Regions from separate parts of the Planococcus liqunii genome, predicted to be linked through region 3. Evidence: riboswitches for the same ligand, from Rfam matches in the RefSeq annotation. Region 3 holds a riboswitch; each other region holds the start of a gene.
What was found. Region 3 has a riboswitch for cobalamin ahead of QWY22_RS15740 (ABC transporter substrate-binding protein). Riboswitches for the same ligand answer to the same signal wherever they lie in the genome.

Region 1 (7,036 bases), 1.6 Mb from region 3:
TGTTAATCACGCGCTGTATGCGTGGGACGTTATACGATTGGCTAATATTCGGGGAAGATTTCGATTTGGTCGAAGAAGCACAGAAGTTTATCAAAACCATTTTAATCGAAAGCATCTCCATCAACCCAAAAAGCCTTTAGCGCATTTTAATGCGCTAAAGGCTTTTATCTTATTCAACACAAAAAGAATTTTGGTTGTTTGGAGGTGACAAACTAACATCAGCTTTCACCCGTCCCGCAATACGCCCCCACCACAGCAGCCATCGCTTTTGCGCTGATCAACAAGCTCTTCTCATCAATTTCAAATTTCGGGTGGTGGTGCGGATACCACTGCTTGCCCTCCGGTTTTGCACCGACATAAAAGAAGCAGCCCGGCTTTTCTTTTAAATAATAAGCGAAGTCCTCGGACGGTGGCTGCGGCGCGACTTCTGTGACGGCTTCCACTTCAGGAATAGCTGCCTGCAGGAGCGCTTCCCGGACTCGCTCCGTCGCTTCCGGATCGTTGTAAAGCACCGGATAGTCGTTCGCATACTCCAATGTGGTTTCCACGCCGAACGACGCATCGAGCCCTTTAGCAAACTGGCGCACTTCTTCTTCGACCAGCTCCCGGGACTCCACCGACATTGTCCGCACGTCGCCTTCCAAAGTGACGGCGTCTTTGATGACGTTGAATTGCCCTTTCCCATCAAACGAACCGATGGTGACAACTGCAGTATCAAATGGATTCATTCGGCGGCTGATGATGGTCTGGCAGTTCATGACAAATGAACTCGCCGCAACGATGGCGTCATTGGCCATATGCGGTGAAGAACCGTGGCCGCCTTTTCCTTGGACAAGAAGTTTGAAGCGGGCTCGTCCGGTCTGTGTATTGCCGCTTCTGTAAAAGACGCAGCCGGTTTCCATTGTCGACATGACATGGATGCCAAAAACCGCATCCACTCCTTCAAGCACGCCTGCTTGAATCATGCCAATCGCACCGCCCGGCGGCATTTCCTCAGCCGGCTGATGAATGACTTTCACGGTTCCTGCCAATTGGTCTTTCAGCTCTGCCAAAGTTTCTGCGAGAATGAGCATATAAGCCGTATGGCCGTCGTGGCCGCAGGCATGCATCACCCCTTCGTTTTTCGATGAAAACGGCAAATCCGTTTCCTCTTGGATTGGCAGCGCGTCAAAATCGGCGCGGATGGCAATTGTTTTTCCAGGCTGGCTGCCTTTGATGGTTACAACAATGCCGCGCTGTCCGCCAACATTCGTTACAACGGAATCAACCGGCACCTCTTTATAAAATTCTTCGATGTAGGCGGCAGTTTCTTCCTCTTCAAAAGAAAGCTCCGGATGCTCATGAAGATAGCGGCGTATGTCAATGATGCGCTGTTCTTTCGCATCCAGCCTTTTCATTAATTCTGCAGTTAACATGTCGATCACTCCTTTCCCAAGCTCTACCCGTTCTCACCGAAATGAATGCGAATTTTTTTATTTCGGTTGCAGGAATATTCTGGATAAACAGCGAATCTTTTTAGGGCTATACCACAAAGGAAACGGGAGGAATAGACATGCCGGTAAATCCGAAAATCAAATTCTTTTTAGAACAAATGAATACCATGCCTGTATCGTTTGAAAAGATTACTCCGGAGGTCATGCGCAGCTCAGAAAACTCCGCATTGATGGCTATGCAAAAAGAGCCTGTCGAAAAAGTGGAAGACCGGATAATTCCCTTGACGGGGCGCGATATCCCCATCCGCATTTATACCCCGACTGGCAACGCGCCTTTTCCGGCACTTGTTTTTTACCATGGCGGCGGCTGGGTGCTCGGCAGCATTGAAAGCCACGACGCCATTTGCCGTGAACTCGCTAATTTGGCATCGTGCGTGGTCGTGTCAGTTGAATACCGCTTAGCCCCTGAACATAAATTTCCCGCTGCGGTAGAGGATGCCTATGAATCGCTCGAATGGATTGTCGCACATGCAGCAGAACTGGGAATTGATCCGGACCGCATAGCCGTCGGCGGCGACAGCGCGGGTGGAAACTTGGCAACGGTGACGTGTTTGATCGCCAAAGAACGCAGCGGTCCGCGCCTCGTCCATCAGCTTCTGCTGTATCCGTCAACAGGTTCGGCAGCCGGTACTCCGTCGATGGACGAAAACGGCGAAGGGTATTTGCTGACGAGCGACATGATGGGCTGGTTCCAAATGCATTATTTGAACAGTCCGGACGACCGGCACCATCCATACTTGTCGCCGATTTTGTCCAATGAACTGGAAGGCCTGCCGCCGGCAACCATTCTGACGGCCCAATACGATCCGCTTCGGGACATTGGTGCGGCCTATGCTGAAAAGCTGCAGGACCACGGCGTTGAAGTGTATTACAAAAACTACGAAGACTTGATCCACGGCTTTGCAAACTTTTCAAGCTTTGTTCCGGAAGCCCGGGATGCCGTTGCTGAAGGCGCACAGGAACTAAAAAAAGCTTTTTCATGATCAAATAAAAAACAAGCCGGAACTTCCCTCACAGGAAAGTCCGGCTTGTTTGATTTTGTATTAAAAGAGCGGCTGCTTTGAAAACTTGTAAGAGCCGGCCGCAACTGCAGCGATGCCCGCCAGAACCATGAGAACAACCAAATATGCATTTTCTAAAGAGTAATTTATTAGCAATACGGGCGCTGTGATTGCAAACAGAACGGCAAAGCAGTGCTTCACCCAACGAAAACGCATACGGAAGCCGATCAGCGCCAGTGCACCGGTGGCGATAAACAACATCCACATGGTAGCGATGCTTCCTGTATCAATGCAGATCAGGATGCCGAGCAGCACTAGGCCCAATGCGCTTAACACCACATCCGGATAACGACGGAAGAACGGGACAAGCAGCAGCGCCATCAACAAATTGCAGATCGCAGTTGGCAGATTTTGCAGAAAAAAGATCGAGCTGATGTCCACCAATGTAAAAGCGGCAACTAAAATGATTCCTGCACCGCCTGGCTTCACCCGCTTCCATACAAACAAAAACAAGCCGAACCAGCCGACTGTCAATAAACCAAAAATCCACTCTGCACCGTACCAAAGTTCGGATATTCGATACAGCAAATAGCCGCCTAAAATAGCCGCTGCATACAAGACAAATGCCTTCATGCCCTCATCTTCTTTCTCCAGAAGTCCGTACTGTTTACGATTCCAATACTTCGATTTTCACATCTTGTGCAATAATTTCCACTTCAACCATCGGGCTGTCGAACAGCACATGCAGTTCGAAGCGGTCTTCGTTCAAGTAAATTTCGTTATACAGCCACCATGCACCGGCAAAGTTTTCAGGAATATCCGCTTTGGCGACGCCCGTGAATGTCAGCTGGATATCCGTGAAATAATGGAAGCCTTTGCTGCAATCGAGCTTGATGATCAAGGTATCTTCCGCTTCTTTTTCAACCGAAATCACTGTGGCATCATGCAGGCTTTGCTCCATTAACTGGATTGCGCCGGCTGGAAGTTCGCCTTTGATTGATTGGTAATGCTTGCTGTATTCTTCGTTGATGGTTTCAAGCCGCGTTTCATGCTCCTGTTCCCATTGCTTTGCCATATCCCGCAAATCCTGCGGTGGAAAGCCGTGGCTGATGGTGCCATCGTAAATATATGGATGAAAAGACTCCGGCAGGAATTTCAATAAGTCCTCCCGCATATCTTCCAGATTTCGTCGGTAGTTTTCTTCGTAATCAATGCCTTCTTCTCTATAGGAAACAAGCTCTTCTTCCCATTCCTCTAACGATTCATGGTAAGCCAGATAACCGGACACCTGCATCTCGTCGTACCATTCTTTTGTAAAATACCTCATTGTGTTCCTCCTGTTTGTTCAATCAAGCAGTTTTTTCTCTATACAATAGTGTACCCCCTTCGGCACTTCGGTGGATAGTACAATTTTTGAATATGTGTTGATTATCTTCCTCAGACACTTTATAAAGCACAAAAAATCTGTAAGTTCTGTCAATAAAGGCTGCTTGTCCCCTCTCTTTCCTGTTTAATGCTCGGCGAAAAAGAACCCAATTGGCCCTCCCTCTTCGAGAAGCAGTATGCTACACTAAAGCTAAGTAAATAGTCATGCAGGGAGAAGGTGCTGATTCGTCAGCGTAACAGGGAATCCGGTGAAAATCCGGAGCTGTTTCCGCAACTGTAAGTGCGTATGAAACAAGGAATGCCACTGATCGATGAATGTCGATTGGGAAGGTCTTTGGAGTAAAATGATGCACAAGCCAGGAGACCTACCTTTTTCTGAACGTATTTTTGCTCTTCGGAAGATAAGGGGATCTACGGCAACTTTTTCTATTGGCAGCTTTTTGCGGTCTGATAATAGTCTTTGTGCCACCCTTACATTAGGGTGGCTTTTTTGTGTTCTGCTGAAAGCGATGCGTCTGCTGATATTTACACAATCCAGGTCGTGGAGGTGAAATTGTGAAAAAAGATATTCGTTATGTCTGTTACCCGTTCATGCGGGAAAGTGCTTCAACCGTGGATTTTGAAATCCGGACCGATTCATTGACGACCCGGATCGGCGAAGCCATCGCCTTAACGGAAGACGTGCCGATGGTCTATGAGGACCTCCGTTACCTGCAGCCGATGGCGTACCATTTAAATGGTTCCGTCCGCGGAAAACTGGCGGTGACGGAAGAAGACTTGGCGTTACTGAGCGAGATGTACGACAAATATGTCGCCGAAGTTGAAGAGGAAATCAGCCATTTTGTCCTGCCGCAAGGAACGCACGCCGCCACCGTCCTGCACGTATGCCGCAGCGAAGCGAAAAAGTCTGTCCGCGCCTTGCACAAGGTGAGCTTAGAGCGCGACGTACCGGAGCATCTGATGGACTATGCCGGCTTGCTTGCCAATTTATTGTTCGCGATGGCTGTATACGTCAACAAACAGCACGGCATAGCGGAAATTCCGTTCGTCAGCAAATCCTATCCAACCAGACCTTCAAAGAAAAAGGAGACTACACCGTGAAAACCAAATCGATACTTTTATTCCCCACCATTCTTGTCGCTGCCCTGCTCGGCGCCTGCCAATCGGATGAAGCAGCAGACAAGACAGAAGCCGACAAAGCACCGGCTGAAGAAAAAGTAAGTGAAGCCTATACAGTCAAAGACGACCGCGGCCAGGAACTCACGTTTGAACAAGCGCCTGAAACCATCGTTTCCCTGATTCCAAGCAACACCGAAATTGTCTATGCCCTTGGCGAAGGCGACAAACTGATCGGCGCAACCGATTACGACAACTATCCGGAAGAAGCAAAGAAAGTCGAACGCGTCAGCGACTCGGTCGCCTTCAATGCTGAACGCATCCTGGAGATGAAGCCTGATGTGGTCCTCGCTTATTCTACGGGCGAAGTGGCACCTGAACTTGCCCAGTTGGAAGATGCCGATATTCCCGTATTCGTGATTCAGTCCGCCACTTCGTTTGATGAAGTATACGGAGACATCGAACAAATTGCTTCTGTTCTTGCAGCGGAAGAAAAAGGTGATGAATTGGTCAAAGACATCCAAACACAGATCCAGGATGTGCAGGATAAGTTAGCGGCAGTGGAAGAAAAGAAAGATGTATATATGGAAATCAGCCCTTCTCCTGAAATTTACACAACCGGAAAATCGACGTTCCAGCAAGAAATCTTGAATCACGCTCAAGTGGAAAACGTTTTTGAAGATTTGGAAGGCTGGCCGAACATTTCCGAGGAAGAAGTCATTACACGCGATCCGGAAGTGATTTTGACGACTGTTTCTTACGTGGAAGATGCCATTGGCGATATCAAAGCCCGTGAAAGCTGGTCTACTGTCGAAGCCATTGAAGACGGCGATGTCTACTTCGTGGATTCAGACATCACTTCACGTCCCGGTCCGCGCATTGGCGAAGCCGTGCAGTTGGTTGCAGAAACCGTTTATCCGGAACTGATGGAACAATAAGGCCTTAAAAATGATTGATGAAAAGGCACTATCCGAATCGCCCCTGGGCAGGTTGGATAGTGCCTTTTTCAATGTAATTTTTACCAATACCACACCCGTAAGCCATCTGCAACAATATCAGCTTGCCGGGTTATAATTTTTGATTCGCCTCGCTAACCATGTTACGCTTCTTTTCGAACAAAATTAGAGGAGGAATTTTCATGACACCAAACACATACAAAGAAATCCATTTGATCAACCGACCGGAAGGCACACCTACAAATGAAGATTTTGCATTTGTCGACAAAGAAATCCCTTCACTCGGAACCGATGAACTGTTGTTAAAAACACTTTATCTGTCTGTTGACCCGTATATGCGCGGCCGCATGAAAGATGTTAAATCGTATATTGCTCCCTATCAATTGAACGAAGCTATCACAGGCGGCATCTTGGCTGAAGTCATTGAATCGAAATCCGACCGCTTCCAAAAAGGCGACATCGTGACCGCTAACCTTGCGTGGGCGGAGTATAACACAGCCAAAGCGGATTCCGTACAAAAAGTGGATCCGGCAATAGCGCCTATCACTACTCGCCTCGGCATCCTCGGTTTGACCGGCTTGACCGCTTACTTCGGATTGCTCGATATCGGCCAACCGAAAGAAGGCGAAACCGTTGTGGTTTCTGGCGCAGCTGGAGCAGTCGGTTCCGTTGTCGGGCAGATTGCCAAACTGAAAGGTGCAAGAGCAGTCGGCATCGCCGGTTCTGATGAGAAAGTGGATTACTTGATCAACGAACTTGGCTTCGATGCAGCGGTCAATTACAAAAAAGACAGCTTCAATGAAGACTTGAAGAATGCCTTGCCGGACGGCGTAGACGTTTACTTCGACAACGTCGGCGGCCCGGTATCCGATGCCGTCATCTGGGAACTCAACAACAAAGCACGCGTCGTGCTATGCGGCACCATTTCGTCCTACAACACACCGGGCGAAGACATCGGACCGCGCATTCAATGGAAGTTCATTACAACCAGCTCCATGATGAAAGGCTTCACACTTGGCGATTACGCGCACGACTTTAAAACCGGCGCTGTCGCTCTTGGCAAATGGCTGCAAGAAGGAAAACT
Region 2 (7,036 bases), 580 kb from region 3:
AACTTGAAGATTGAAGATATCGACATCATCGAACTCAACGAAGCGTTCGCTTCCCAGGCAGTCGCCTGCATCAACGAACTTGGTACTGACCGCAGCCGGGTCAACCCGAACGGCGGCGCTATTGCAATGGGCCACCCAATCGGTGCGACCGGCGCCATCCTGTTGACGAAGCTCGTGCATGAACTCGAGCGCACCGGCAAGAAGTACGGCGTCGTCACGCTGTGCATCGCCGGCGGCATGGGGATTGCGTCAGTTGTGGAGAATTTGAGGGTTTAAGAGTGCAGTGCAGGATCCGCTGATTTTCAGTGGGTCCTTTTTTTGCTGCGGCGGGAGTGAATGCGTCGGAACGCAAATAAATCCCCGGAACGCAGATAAATCTCTTCGATCGCAGATAAATCCCCTGGAATGCAAAAACAGAGCGGCGCGTGGCCGCTCTGTTTGAAATTACTGTTCGTCAAAAATTAATTATTTTCGTCTTCTTCATTCTCGTCGTTTTCGTTTTCGTCAGCTTCGTTTTCATTTTCATCGGCTTCATTTTCGTCTGACTCATTTTCATTTTCATCGGCTTCGTTCTCGTTCGTCTCGTTTTCATTTTCTTCATTCTCGTTTTCGTTCACTTCAGATTCATTCTCATTTTCTGAATCGCCGCTGTTTCCTCCGCAAGCTGCGAGCATGCTTAAGGATAAAAAGGCAGCTGCACCGAGTTTCCACCAATTATTTACCGTCATCCAAGTTCCTCCTCAGTAATGGTCTTTCCCCTACTGATTATACCCGCCAATATACCGAGGAAACGCTGGCAGCCTTTTTGTGAAGCTGGCAATCAATTTTTCACATCGTATGATATCTGCCTCTTGAGGCGCCAGCTCAATTTTTAACGTCGCGGCCAGTTCCGTCTGTACAAACAGCATATCCCGGAAGCGGTCGACAGCGCCGCAGAATTCGGCGAAAAAGCTGTCGCCGGTCCCGAAGACAGCCGTCACCAATCCGGTTCGGTCCAACCTCTCGAATGCCTCGAATAAGCCGTGCATTTCTTTCGGAATCTCGCCGCTGCCCCATGTATAGGTGCCGACCATAACTGCGTCGTAACGTGAGAGTTCAGCAAGCGGGAAGTCCGCTACTGGCCAAAGCTCCACTTCCAGCTCCTTGGAAAGGCCGATTTCCTGCAATATCTCCGCCACCGCTTTCGTATTCCCAGTGACAGATGCGTAGATGATGGCAATCCGCGGTTCATAGTTCGTCGAAGCCATTCGACTGCGACACTTTCGAATAGGTCCGGGATTTCTGCTCGAAAAAGTCCGATTTGGTTTCATTCATCATGTCATCTCCAAACACCTGGATCCACGGCATCGGGTTGTTTTGTTCTGCGTACAGGTTGTCGAGTCCGAGCTGGCGCAGGCGTTTGTTGGCCAAGTATTCGACATAGCCTTCGAATTCGTCCAGATCAAGTCCCTGGATGTCCTTCAGAATGTGACGCGCCCATTCTTTCTCCAGCTCCACCGCTTTGTCTACAGCGTCATAGACGTATTGGATGTTTTCTTCGGTATTCAGTTCCGGATTTTCCGTTAGCATGATGCGGATAAACTGGGAAATGAAATACGCATGCTGCATTTCATCGCGTTGGATGTAGCTGATCATCGTACTCGTTTTGAGCATTTTCTGCTGGCGCGCCAAATGATAGAAAAAGGCGAAGCCGGCGTAGAAATAAATGCCTTCCAGGTTGATCGAATTGACGCTCAAGCGGAACAAGGTCTGCGGCGTTGGGTTCTGGCGGAACGCCTCGTAGGCATCCAGGATCAGGTCGTTGCGCTTTCTTACGATTGAATCGCTTTTCGCCTGGTTGAAGCGCGCATTTTGCTCGCTGATCGACACCAGTGAACTTAGGATATACGAATACGACTCGTTGTGCACCGCTTCCTGTTGGGAAATGACCGCGAAAATCGCCTTGAAGCTCGAGTCGGTGACATAGTCCATCGCCTGGCTCATTGTCGGCGTCTGCAGGCTGTCGAGCGACGCCAGCTGCGTGTTGATGCGCAGAAATACGTCCCGTTCAACATCCGTCAAATGGTCCCATTGCTTGATGTCGTCCTGCATATTGATTTCCTGCGCTTTCCAGAAGTTCGACAAAAGCGTTTGGTACAAATCGTACATTTGCGGATAGGCGATATCGTTCCAGTTTAATAAACCGGACGATTCCCCGTTGATGATGCCGGTGGATTTATTCGGCTGCTCGGGATTGAGCAGCTTGATCTTTTGCAGTGGTGCGTGAATGGACATAGTGGTTCCTCCTTAGCTTTGGCATGCTTCGCATTCTTCGATTTCCGCCTGGGATGTGCTGCGGACGTAGTACGTCGTCTTCAAGCCCTGTTCCCATGCTTCAAAATGCAGCCCCAGCAATTCTTTCGCTTTGATCGTATGCGGCACATAGAAATTGAAGCTGATGGCCTGGTCAATATGGCGCTGGCGGGCCGCGTTCTGGCGGATGCTCCAGTTTTGGTCGAGTACGTGGCGTGCGCGGCGGTAATAATCATAAGTGTTGTGGTCAAGATCCGGCGCCGTCACTTTGAATTTGAAGTTTTTCTTTTCTTCCGCAAATTCCACTGCATAGAGCGGGTCGATGCCGTCCGTTGAGCCGCCGATTTTAGCCGTCGATGAGTTCGGTGCCACCGCCATCATCCAGCCGTTGCGGACGCCGTTTTCCGTAATGGCGCTTTGCAATTCGTTCCAGCGAACGCTTGTATAGCCTTTTCGGTCAAAATACTCGCCGGTCTCCCATTCGGAGCCAGCAAATTCGCGGTATGCGCCTTTTTCCTTGGCAAGTTCCATCGAAGAGAGAATGGTATAGTAGGCGATTTCTTCGTACAATTTATCAGCAAACGCCACGGCTTCCTCGGTTTCCCAGTGGATGCCTTCAAGCGCCAAAAGATGGTGCCATCCGAAAGTCCCTAAACCAACTGCTCTATATTTCTTATTTGTTGCATCGGCCTGACCGACGGAAATGGTATTCAAATCAATGACGTTATCCAGCATGCGCATCTGAATCGGCACTAGGCGTTCCAGCACTTCTGCTTTCACCGCACGCGGCAAGTTGATCGATGACAAGTTGCAGACGACAAAATCGCCCGGCTTGCGGATCATCACAAGGTTGCCGTCTTCGTCCGTATATTCTTTTGTGATGGTTGTAGCTGACATATTTTGGGTTATTTCTGTACACAAATTACTACAGTAAATCGATGTAAGCCCCTTGCCGCGCAAGTGCTTGTTCGGGTTCTGGCGGTTGACTTCGTCGCGGTAGAACATATATGGCGTGCCGGTCTCAAGCTGCGACACCATGATGCGCGCCATAATGTCCATCGCCCGGTAGGTTTTCCGCGGCAATAACGGATTGCTGACCGCTTCTTCGTATTTCTCTTTGAAGTGCTTGACGTCCGTTTCATCGTAAAAGTCTTCCAGGCCAAGTGCAGTTCCCGCACTGTCTTTCCAGCCCATGATGGTCTTCACTTGGTGCGGGCAGAACGTATGCCATTCGCCGGTGCTGCGGCCGTTTTCATCGGTTTCCTTCAGCTTTTCCATGAATAGGTCTGGAATCGCCACGCCGGTGAAAATGTCGTGTGCTTTCCGGCGCTCGTCGCCGTTGTTCGTCTTCAAATCCAGGAAGCCGTTCATGATGTCTTTATGGAACACGTCCAGGTAAATCGCGACTGCGCCTTGGCGCTGGCCGAGCTGGTCGACGCTGACCGCCGTGTCGTTGACAAGGCGGATCCACGGAATGACGCCGGACGAATTGCCTTTGAATTTTTTGATGTCAGATCCCAAAGCGCGCACTTTGCCGTAATAGACGCCGATGCCGCCGCCGTCTTTGCTGAGGCGTGCAATGTCCCAGTTGTTCAAGTAAATGCCGTCAAGCGAATCGTCCACCGTATCGATAAAGCAGGAAGACAGCTGGCCAAAGCTCTTTCCTGCGTTCGACAGCGTCGGTGTTGCCACGGTCATATACAGATTGCTCATCGCCCAGTAAGCTTCCTTCACCAAGTCCATGCGCTTTTCCTTCGGTTCGTTTTGCATCAGCGTCATCGCGATGACAAGGAAACGCTCCTGCGGCAATTCGTGGACATTTCCTTCGTAATCCTTCGCCAAATAGCGGTCTGCCAGTAAAAACAAGCCGATGTAATTGAACAAAAGATCGCGATCTTCCTGGATTTCATTGCCCAGAGCCCCGATTTCCTCTTTTGAATAGCTCTTCAGCAAGTCACCGGAATAGATGCCGATGCTGCTCAGTTTTTCCACCAGTTCATAAAAATCGCCGTATTTGGATTCTGCCTGGTAGCCCCGACTATTCGCCGCGCCTTTGTACAAATCATTCAAATAAAGTTCCGCGGCAACGAATGTCCAATCCGGTTCCGCCATGGAAATGCGGTTGAGCGCATAAATCAAAGACTGCTCGCCTTTTGCCTGCGTTTCGAGTTCTGCTACTTTTTCGAGCAGCGGTGCGGCGTCGAGTTTGTAGACATCTCTCGCCCGCAGGATTGCTTTTGTCACGGCATCCGTTTCTGTGTAGATAAATGTATTCATATTAAACCAGCTCCTTTGCGTATTCGTTGATTTTCATGCGGCGCTGCTTGCGCTCCTGTGCACTTTTGAACAGCTTTTTCTCGTGTTCTGTTTCCGGCACCACTCCCGGCACCGGCGTCGGCTTTCCTGCTTCATCGACGGCGACCATCGTCAAAATGGCGGTGGTCGTCAAGGTTTTCTCCCCCGACTCGATGCTTTGGCATTCCGCTTTCACGTACACTTCCATCGATGTGCGCCCCGTGGATATGACGACGCCTTCCAGGAGCAGGACATTGCCGACCCGTGCGGACGACAGAAAGTTCACCGTGTCGATCGACGCGGTCACCACAGCTTTGCCGCTGTGTTTCATCGCCGTAACGGCGGCGATTTCATCGATATAGGCGAGCACGGCACCGCCAAAAATGGTCCCCATGTGGTTCGTGTCCGGCGGCAGCACCAATTTGGTCTGAATGGTCCGCGAACGGCCTGCTGTAATTTGCTCTGTCATCGCTATTCCCCCAGTCGGTATTTGGGCATATAAAAAACCCATCTTCTCAAGCGAGAGGATGGGTCGGATAAACGTAAATAATCAGGCGGAAACCGGCAAAAAGCCGCTGCACCGCGCAGAGTACCTTCGTTATACCTCCCAGCTCCCGGAGAAGGTCATTAACTTATAACGATGGCAGGTCTCCTGGCTCGTGCGTCTTCCTACACTATGTCCTTCCCGTCCGTTGGACAGTGGATTGCCATAGTTCGTCAGCACTTACAGTTGCGGGTACAGCTCCGGTTTTCAGCGGATTCCCTATTAAGCCTTTTCAGGCACCATTGTTATTGGTTTTACTATATATAGTGTTGTTTTTTATACAATTTACTAAATACTGTATCTATAAACTATAAACCAGATCTTTTTCTTTTACAAGCCAAGAATGCAGTCCAAAAATACAAAAGCCCGCAAGCATCGGCTTGCGGACTTCGCCGTTCTAAAGGTGCAGCTGCTGATGGCCGTTAAAGCAATTTCATCAGCTCAACGGCTCCGAGATAAACAAAAACGACGACACATGCAGTTAAAACGGTATTTGTGATCCATCCGTTCCGGAATTCCCGGTCCACCCGTTTGGAATTGAGCAAAAGCATTAGGCTGATAGCCAGAAACGGCATGAACAGCGCACCGAGCGCTCCGTATAAAATAACGAGCAGGACTGGCTGGCCGAAAAACAGCAGCAGCATGGGCGGGAATGTCAGCCAAAGCAGATACGCACGGTACGCAAAGTCTTTTTTCGAAACTTTTCTATCGGAATGCGCCCCTTTTTTTCGCACCATCCGGACAAAATCCGCAAACAGATACGGCACTCCGTTCCAAACACCCAATAACGAAGAAAAAGCGGCTGACCAGGCGCCGATTAAAAACAGCCAGCGGGCAAAAGAACCAAATTCATCGCTGTACAGATTCGAGAGCGACACCAGCCCTTCCTCGCCGTTGATTTCAATGCCGGTGCCGAATAAGAATTCCGCTCCGACGACCAAAAGCGATAAGGTGAAAATTGCTGTAATGATGTAGCCCGTAGCAGAGTCCATGCGCATCATCGGGATCCAGGATTTGCCCTCCCAATTTTTTTCGCGGATCCAGTAGCCGTAGGACGCCATCGTAATTGTTCCTCCCACACCGCCGAGCAGGCCTAAAACCAGCAGCAGCGAACTTCCGCCGGTCCGTGGGACAAAGCCGCTTACAATGTTGCCGATATCCGGCAGAAGGATCACTGCAGAACCCACCACCGTAATAAACATGAGGCCCACCATGAAAGTCATCACTTTTTCAAAGAGTTGATAATGCCCGAGCATCACCAAAGCCAGCCCCGCCAATCCGTGTATCACCGCCCATGCCCAGAGCGGCATAATCGGGAACATGGTGACCATCATGATGGCGCTTGTCGACATGGCGGCGGCTCCGTAACTGAATCCCCAAATGATGGAGTAGACGCCGAAATAGCCGGTCGCCCATTTTCCGAGTGAATGCCAGCCTTCCAAAATCGACTGTCCTGTGGCAAGCTGCCATCGCCCCATTCCTTCGGTAAAGTAAAACTTGAACAACGACCCGAGCAGAATCGCCCATCCGAGCGTCATGCCAAAAGCCGCGCCGGCCACAAGAGCCGCAATCAAATCGCCGGTCCCGACGCCGGTTGCAGCGGTTACAAATCCTGGTCCGACTAATTTGGCTTTCCCTGTAAATGTCTTTGGCGGAGCAGGTACTGAGTTTTCAGTGCGAGAAATTGTAGACATGCAATAACCTCCCTGTACGTTTTTTATTGCACCAAAACTAGGTCCGTTTTGTGGCGAGCTTCAGGATGTATGCGTGCAGTGATTTTTCTAAAAGCTTTTTTCATTGCTGCTCGTTTCTTCAACTGCTGTTTACATAAATTATAAAACAAGTGAATCTAAAATTGATAGAATTTTCAATAAAAAGGTATCCCGTTAAATGGAGCAGTCAAAA
Region 3 (7,036 bases):
GGTTTCACGGACGGTATGCGAAAAAGCATGGGCATGGAGCTGCGGGAGCACCGCCATTTGCTTAGCCAGTTCCTTAGCGCCGAAGTCCGCAAGTGATTTCCCTTCGATTTCAATCTTGCCGCCCCTTGCCGGCAAGATGCCGCTCATCAATTTCATCAACGTGGATTTTCCGCTGCCGTTTGGCCCTAAAATGCCAAGAATCGACCCTTTTTCGACTTGGAATGAAATGTTATTGACGATATTTTTTTCTCCATAGCCGCCAACCAGTTCTGTAATGCTGAGCATGTTATTTCCCTCCTTTGCGTTGCCGGAAAAAGATGAATGCAAAGACCGGTGCTCCGATAAATGCGGTAATGACGCCGATCGGCAATTCTGTCGGCGAAATGATGGTGCGCGATACCAAATCGCAGATGATCAGTAAGGCCGCTCCGTTAATAAAAGACAGCGGCAATACGTGGCGGTGGTCCGAGCCCCAGACGAGGCGCGTCATATGCGGCACCACCAATCCAACAAAGCCGATCGTGCCCGAAACGGCCACTGCCGACCCGGTCAGCAGGGAGCCGCTGATTAAAATCATCAGTTTGCTCTTTTTCACATCCACCCCTAAATGCTGGGCGCGTTCTTCCCCGAACAGCATCGCATTCAGTTCACGGCGCTGAAGCCACAATAAAAACGAGCCGATCAGCATAAATGGCAGAGACATCTGGACATAGGGCCAGCCGCGCATCGACACGCTGCCAAGCAGCCAGCCGATGATTTGGCGAAGCTCTTCTCCTGTCAATGCAATCATCAATGAAATGACTGAACCGAGAAAAGAGCTGAAAATGATTCCCGTCAAGATGACCGTTTCCATTTTCATCGACCGGTCGACCAGTTTCGCAAATGACATGACAGCAAACATGGTCGCCAAAGCTCCAAGCATGCTCATGACCGGCAATGTATAGTTTCCTAAAAACGGGACTGAAATACCGAAAAAGAGCGTCATGACAGCGCCGACTGAGGCGCCGGATGACACTCCTAAAGTGTAAGGGTCGGCCAATGGATTTTTCAGCAAGCCTTGGAAAGCCGCTCCGGCAATTGCCAGCGAAGCTCCTACAAGGCCAGCCAACACCACGCGGGGCATTCGGATGTTCCATAAAATATTGGCAGCTGTTTCATCCGATTTCGGATTCCACAGTACTTCCGGTGAAATCGCCACTGTTCCGACCGTTACTCCCAGCAGTACAGCCCCTCCCAAAAGAATGAAAGAGACGATGTACGCAAGGCTGTTTTTATTCACTGAAAACCTCCGGGTAAATCGCTTGTGCCATTTCCATCAAGCCTTCTGTCAATCTCGGGCCGGAACGAGTGACTTTATCAGAATCCACGTTGTATACCGCATCTTCTTTAACGGCAGCCACTTCTGCAAAACCGTTGCGGGTTTTGATTTTTTCTACTGCATCCGGCACATAAGCACCTTCTGTCGAAATGATCACGTCGGGATTTTTCTCAACAATGGCTTCCGGGTCCATGCTGACCCAGCCTTCTAATTCCCCGGCCGCATTTTCAGCGTTTAGGATATCCAGCATCTCGTCCATGAATGTGCCGCTGCCGGTTGTATAAATTTCCGGGCTGCTTCCCACTTCGACGAATACTTTTTTCGGTTCTGTAATCGTATTTGCCTGTTCTTCGATTTCATCCACTTGGGCTTCCATTTCCGACACAAGGGCATCTGCTTCTTTCATGGTACCGGTTGCCTGTCCAATGACGGTCATTGTTTCATATACTTCATCGAAACTTTGCGCCTCTGAAACCACGTAGACCGCAAGGCCCGCATCACGCAGTTGCTGAATTCCTGCTTCACCGACACCTAGGCCGCTTTCATGGGCCAACACCAAGTCTGGCTGCAGGCTGATGATTTTTTCAACATTGAATTCCTGTCCACCGATTTTCTCAACACTCGCCGCTTCTTCCGGATAATTGTCAAAATCGGATACGCCAACAATCTTTTCGCCCAAGCCGAGTTCATATACGATTTCTGTATTGGATGGCACCATCGACACGACGGCTTCCGGTTCCGCTTCGATGACAACTTCTTCTCCCGTTGCATCCTTCATGGTCACCGGAAATTCTGCTTCTGTCACTTCTTTCGGCGTATCCACCGGGGTTTCTTCATTTTCTCCTGTCGGTGCATCTTGCCCTCCGCATCCAGCGAGCAGCATAGCCGCCAATCCTGCACTTGCCCCAAACTTCCAGTACTTCTTCATGATGTATTCCTCCAATTGTGTAGTTGTAAAAAAAGAAAAGACCTCTCGCAATGCTGCGGGAGGTCTAAAAGGACGACATAAAAAGCGTGTGCATCCAAGCCGGTCCTCGCAGGCTTAATGGGCGTTGTCATAAAGGCAGGTCTCCTGGCTCGTGTTCATGGCGAACTGCACCTTCCCAAAGCGTTGCTTCAGTGGCCGTTTGCAGTTTGCTCTCACTTACAGTGGCGGGACCGCGCCGGAATCGAACCGGCTTCCCTTTTAACTCATGTTCTTAGACATAAGCACCTTTATGAATAAAGTATTCAGTTAATTAATCATATTATACACCAAATTTATTGGTGCATCTTACATTTTGTCGGGAGCAGAAACACCGACAACTCTTAAGGCATTTGCCAAAGTGGTTTTAACGCCTGTAATCAAAGCAAGGCGCGCGCCTGTCAGTTCAGCATTGGACGCATCCAGGACTTTATTGGCGTTATAGAAGCTATGGAAATGCGCCGCCAATTCATGGATATAAGTTGTGATGCGGTGGGGCGCACGCTGTTTTGCAGCATCTGCCACCACTTGCGGGAAATCGCCGATTTTCTTCAAGACATCGATTTCTTTTTCAGAAGTCAATAACTCCAGGTGATCTGTTGATGGGGTCAGCCCCTGTTCTTCTCCCTGACGCAAGATCGAGCAGATGCGGGCATGTGCATATTGTGAATAGTAAACCGGGTTTTCGTTGGACTGCGATACCGCAAGATCCAAATCAAAGTCCATATGTGTATCGCCTGAACGCATCGCGAAGAAATAACGGACTGCATCAAGGCCGACCAACTCAACCAATTCACGCATTGTTACCGCTTTGCCGGTACGTTTGCTCATCTTCATTTTCTCGCCGTCTTTGTACAATTGGACCATTTGGATGATGCTGACTTCTAGCGTATCGCGGTCATAGCCAAGCGCTTCAATTGCCGCTTTCATACGCGGAATATAGCCGTGGTGGTCAGCCCCCCAAATATTAATCAATTTATCAAAGCCGCGGGATAGTTTGTCTTCATGGTAGGCAATGTCCGGCAACAGGTAAGTGTACGAACCGTCATTTTTGATCAAAACGCGGTCTTTGTCGTCGCCAAATGTTGTCGAACGGAACCAAGTAGCGCCGTCTTCTTCAAAAATATGGCCGTTTTCGCGAAGCTTATTCAATGCAACGTCAATTTCGCCTTTTTCGTACAAAGAAGTTTCAGAGAACCAGACGTCAAACTCAACACGGAAATCCGCCAAGTCTTTCTGCAGCTTCGCAAGTTCCACTTTCAAGCCGTGCTTGCGGAATGCATCGAAACGTTCTTCTTTTGTCATATGAACGAATTTATCGCCGTGCTCTTTCACAAGTTCTCCAGCGATGTCTTTGATGTCCTGACCGCGGTAGCCGTCTTCCGGCATGTTCAATTCTTCGCCAAGCGCTTCGAAATAACGGGCTTCGATGGACAACGCCAAATTGTTAATCTGGTTTCCGGCATCGTTGATGTAGTATTCACGCGATACGTCGTATCCGGCAAGGTCCAATAGGTTGCACAGCGAATCGCCGACGGATGAACCGCGGGCATGGCCAAGGTGCAAGTCGCCTGTCGGGTTAGCCGAAACGAATTCCACTTGGATGCGTTCGCCGCCGCCTGAATTGGTGCGACCGTAATCTTCTTTTTGCTCCAGTACTGTTTTTACAACATCCAATAAGTAGTCTTTTTTGATGGTGATGTTGATGAAGCCAGGCCCTGCGATGTCGACGGTTTCAATGTTCGCCGAATCTTTGTCAATGTTTCCAACAATCGCTTCCGCAATCACACGCGGTGCTTTTTTCGCCACACGCGTCAATTGCATGGCAATATTGGTGGCGTAATCGCCGTTCGCTTTGTCTTTAGGCGACTCCAGGTGAACTTCAATCGGTTCCGGCGATAGCTCCGCTTTTTGAACCGCTTCGCTGATGGCCATTTTAATGTCGTGCTGCACTTTTTCTACTGCATTCATTGGTTTCCCTCCAAAAATTGAATTTCCATTTCGTATTCTCCGACATGAGCGGACCCCATCGCCAAGTCGTACCGGACTTTAAAGCGTGTATCGCTGATCGACAGCTCATGAGCTTTTGTCGTCAGCATAAAGGAACCTTGCTCATTCGTTAAGTTTCCCGTTTGCTCTTTATGTAATAAAAACGGTAGCCGCATCTGCAGGCCGCCGCTTCTCATGATGACTGCTTCGTTTTCGCTGATTTTCACCGTGGTCCGAATCGACAGTTCTTCCAACTGTTCTTCGTATTGCAAGTAGCGCCGGTTATTTTTCACCGTCAGCGTTCCCTGCGACCACAATTCCATCTGCTGATCTTCCACGTCCGGCTGGCGGATGATTGTCGTGAGCTTAATTTTCACTGCTTTTTGCATGCCGCCGCCTCCTTTATGTAATAGCCTTTCCATTATAGCCCGATTTGATGTTCTATTTCAATCACGTTTGCCCGTCGGATTTACCGTCATGACATAAAAAACCACTCGGGTGAGTGGTTTTCAATCGCTGCTTCTCCGATCTGCTGCTGCGGATCATCGAATATAGGTTTTGACAAATGAAGGGCGCGGGAAAATGTTCGGCTTTTTGTCAATGCCTTCTGAAGTTCCGCGTTTCGCATGTGCATGATTATAAGCCTGCGACTCTTGCCAATCGGTAAACGATTTTTCGTCTTTCCATAAGGTCAGGATGATGTAAGTATCCGAATTGACGGGACGCAAGACACGGATCGCTGCGAATCCCGGTTCTTTTTCCACCATGCCCGCTCTGTTTTGAAAGCGCGACTCAAACAGTTCGCGTCCTTCTTCTGTCACCGGAATGTTGTTGAATACTGCGTAAAAGCCGTCGTTGATGTCGCCGACTGCATTCAATACTTGGTATGCTTCAAATCCTTGCGGAGCCGCTCCGCCTTCGGATTCAAAAAGTACAGTCGATTCTTCGCCGTCCACCAAATAAATCAGCCGCGCATTTGGCGTCGCTGCGAGAAGCGCTACCCCTTGGTCGCGCTGGCCTGTCCATTTATACAATTCCATTGTCAGCACCTCTTCCAGATTAATCGTCTTTTTTATCTTACCGTTTTTCAATGAAAGATTCTATTTTGGGAGGTTTGTGGCAGCTTTTTGTTGGCTTATGAGTAGCCGTGGCAATTTTATGAGCGACCAGATCGGCTTTACGAGCGACTTTCATATTCCAATGAGCAACTTTCAGGATTTTACGAGCAACTAGAACCCTTTTATGATCAACTAAGCTTTTTCACTGCAAAAAACCGGCCTGGAAAATTCCAGGCCGGTCTGATTATTAGCGGACGCATAAGGTGCTTCCACATTTCTTATTGTCCAGCTTCGGTGGCTAGCTCCTTGGGTCGTAAGCCACTTCGGCTGTGCGGCTGAAAACATGCCGCTTCGCCAAATCGTCTTACGCCGGTCGGAGCTGACCAGCCTCCTCCACTTTTCTTATTGTCCAGCTCCAGCACCTAGTCCCTCGAGTCGCTTCGGCCTTCCTGCAAATGGCAAAGGACGCCATTTACTGTAAGTCCTCCAGCGCTTATCGGGACTGGACAGGTGCTTCCACTTTTCTTATTTAACCCACCCAAGAATCATTTCTCGGATGAGTTTGCTTGCTGTGTTAGCTGTCTGGTCGGAATGGTCATAGACCGGTGCCAGTTCTACAAGATCAAATCCGACAACGTTCACGCCGGACGCTGCAATGGCATGGATCGATGCCAATAGTTCGCGTGATGTGATGCCGCCTGCGTCGACTGTTCCGGTGCCTGGCGCATGCGCAGGGTCCAATACGTCCATATCGATTGTGACATAGACGTTGCGGCCTTGGAGCGTTGGCAGAATTTCCTTCAACGGCTCCAGCACTTCGAATTTCGAGATGTGCATGCCGTTTTCTTTTGCCCATTGGAATTCTTCTTTCATGCCGGAACGGATGCCGAACGAGTAGACATTTGTCGGTCCGATATGGTCCGCGATTTTGCGGATCGGCGTGGAATGCGAATATTCTTCGCCTTCGTAGTTTTCGCGAAGATCGGTATGCGCATCAAAATGGATAATCGCCAAATCGTCGTATTTGCTCGCAACAGCTTTCATGACCGGCAGAGACACCAAGTGCTCGCCGCCCATGCCCATCGGAATTTTATTGTCCGCTAAAAGCGTGTGGACATAGGTCTCGATTTCAAGCAGCGATTTTTCCGGGTTGCCGAACGGCAATGGAATGTCGCCTGCGTCGAAAAATTTCACATCTTCCAGTTCGCGGTCAAGATACGGGCTGTATTCTTCCAAACCGATCGACACTTCACGGATTTTATTCGGGCCGAAACGGGAGCCTGGACGATAGCTGACAGTCCAGTCCATCGGCATGCCGTAAAGGACCGCTTTCGATTCTTCGTAGTTCGGGTGGCTTTTGATAAATACTTTTCCTGAATACGTTTCGTCAAAGCGCATCTTATTCGCCTGCCAGATCTTTCACGAATTTCGGCAATACGAATGCCGCGTTGTGCAATTCTTTTGTGTAGTACTTCGTTTCGATATCGTGGAAACGTTCAGCCGGCACTTCCAGCGGGTTGTATTTTTTCGAACCGATCGTGAATGCCCAAAGGCCTGATGGGTAAGTCGGGATGTTCGCCAAGTACAATTTTGTGATCGGGAAGATTTCCTTCACGTCTTTTTGCACTTGCTCGATCAAATCGGCTTTGAACCATGGGTTGTCCGACTGCGCAACAAAAATGCCGTCTTCTTTCAAGGCTTTTGAAA

Region 1: it holds a riboswitch for cobalamin, as region 3 does, so the genes downstream of both, QWY22_RS04005 (cobalamin adenosyltransferase family protein) here and QWY22_RS15740 (ABC transporter substrate-binding protein) in region 3, are expected to answer to the same signal.
Region 2: it holds a riboswitch for cobalamin, as region 3 does, so the genes downstream of both, QWY22_RS18605 (acyl-CoA thioesterase) here and QWY22_RS15740 (ABC transporter substrate-binding protein) in region 3, are expected to answer to the same signal.

What each region holds. Positions count from the first base shown of each region.
Region 1 covers NZ_CP129238.1:793,472-800,507, reverse strand. The annotation lists gene QWY22_RS04030 (TetR/AcrR family transcriptional regulator) at 1-140, shown strand, start outside; gene QWY22_RS04025 (M20 family metallopeptidase) at 219-1,415, opposite strand; gene lipP1 (LipP1 family hormone-sensitive lipase) at 1,553-2,476, shown strand; gene QWY22_RS04015 (hypothetical protein) at 2,537-3,127, opposite strand; gene QWY22_RS04010 (DUF4085 family protein) at 3,162-3,821, opposite strand; cobalamin riboswitch at 4,079-4,267, shown strand; gene QWY22_RS04005 (cobalamin adenosyltransferase family protein) at 4,436-4,981, shown strand; gene QWY22_RS04000 (ABC transporter substrate-binding protein) at 4,978-5,934, shown strand; gene QWY22_RS03995 (NADP-dependent oxidoreductase) at 6,135-7,036, shown strand, end outside.
Region 2 covers NZ_CP129238.1:3,767,385-3,774,420, forward strand. The annotation lists gene QWY22_RS18580 (thiolase family protein) at 1-276, shown strand, start outside; gene QWY22_RS18585 (hypothetical protein) at 462-728, opposite strand; gene QWY22_RS18590 (flavodoxin domain-containing protein) at 759-1,247, opposite strand; gene QWY22_RS18595 (ribonucleotide-diphosphate reductase subunit beta) at 1,228-2,274, opposite strand; gene QWY22_RS18600 (ribonucleoside-diphosphate reductase subunit alpha) at 2,287-4,569, opposite strand; gene QWY22_RS18605 (acyl-CoA thioesterase) at 4,571-5,056, opposite strand; cobalamin riboswitch at 5,213-5,390, opposite strand; gene QWY22_RS18610 (Nramp family divalent metal transporter) at 5,554-6,825, opposite strand.
Region 3 covers NZ_CP129238.1:3,184,556-3,191,591, forward strand. The annotation lists gene QWY22_RS15730 (adenosylcobinamide amidohydrolase) at 1-285, opposite strand, end outside; gene QWY22_RS15735 (FecCD family ABC transporter permease) at 287-1,237, opposite strand; gene QWY22_RS15740 (ABC transporter substrate-binding protein) at 1,272-2,246, opposite strand; cobalamin riboswitch at 2,364-2,550, opposite strand; gene argS (arginine--tRNA ligase) at 2,592-4,253, opposite strand; gene QWY22_RS15750 (YwiB family protein) at 4,250-4,660, opposite strand; gene QWY22_RS15755 (antibiotic biosynthesis monooxygenase family protein) at 4,814-5,311, opposite strand; gene speB (agmatinase) at 5,855-6,727, opposite strand; gene speE (spermidine synthase) at 6,729-7,036, opposite strand, start outside.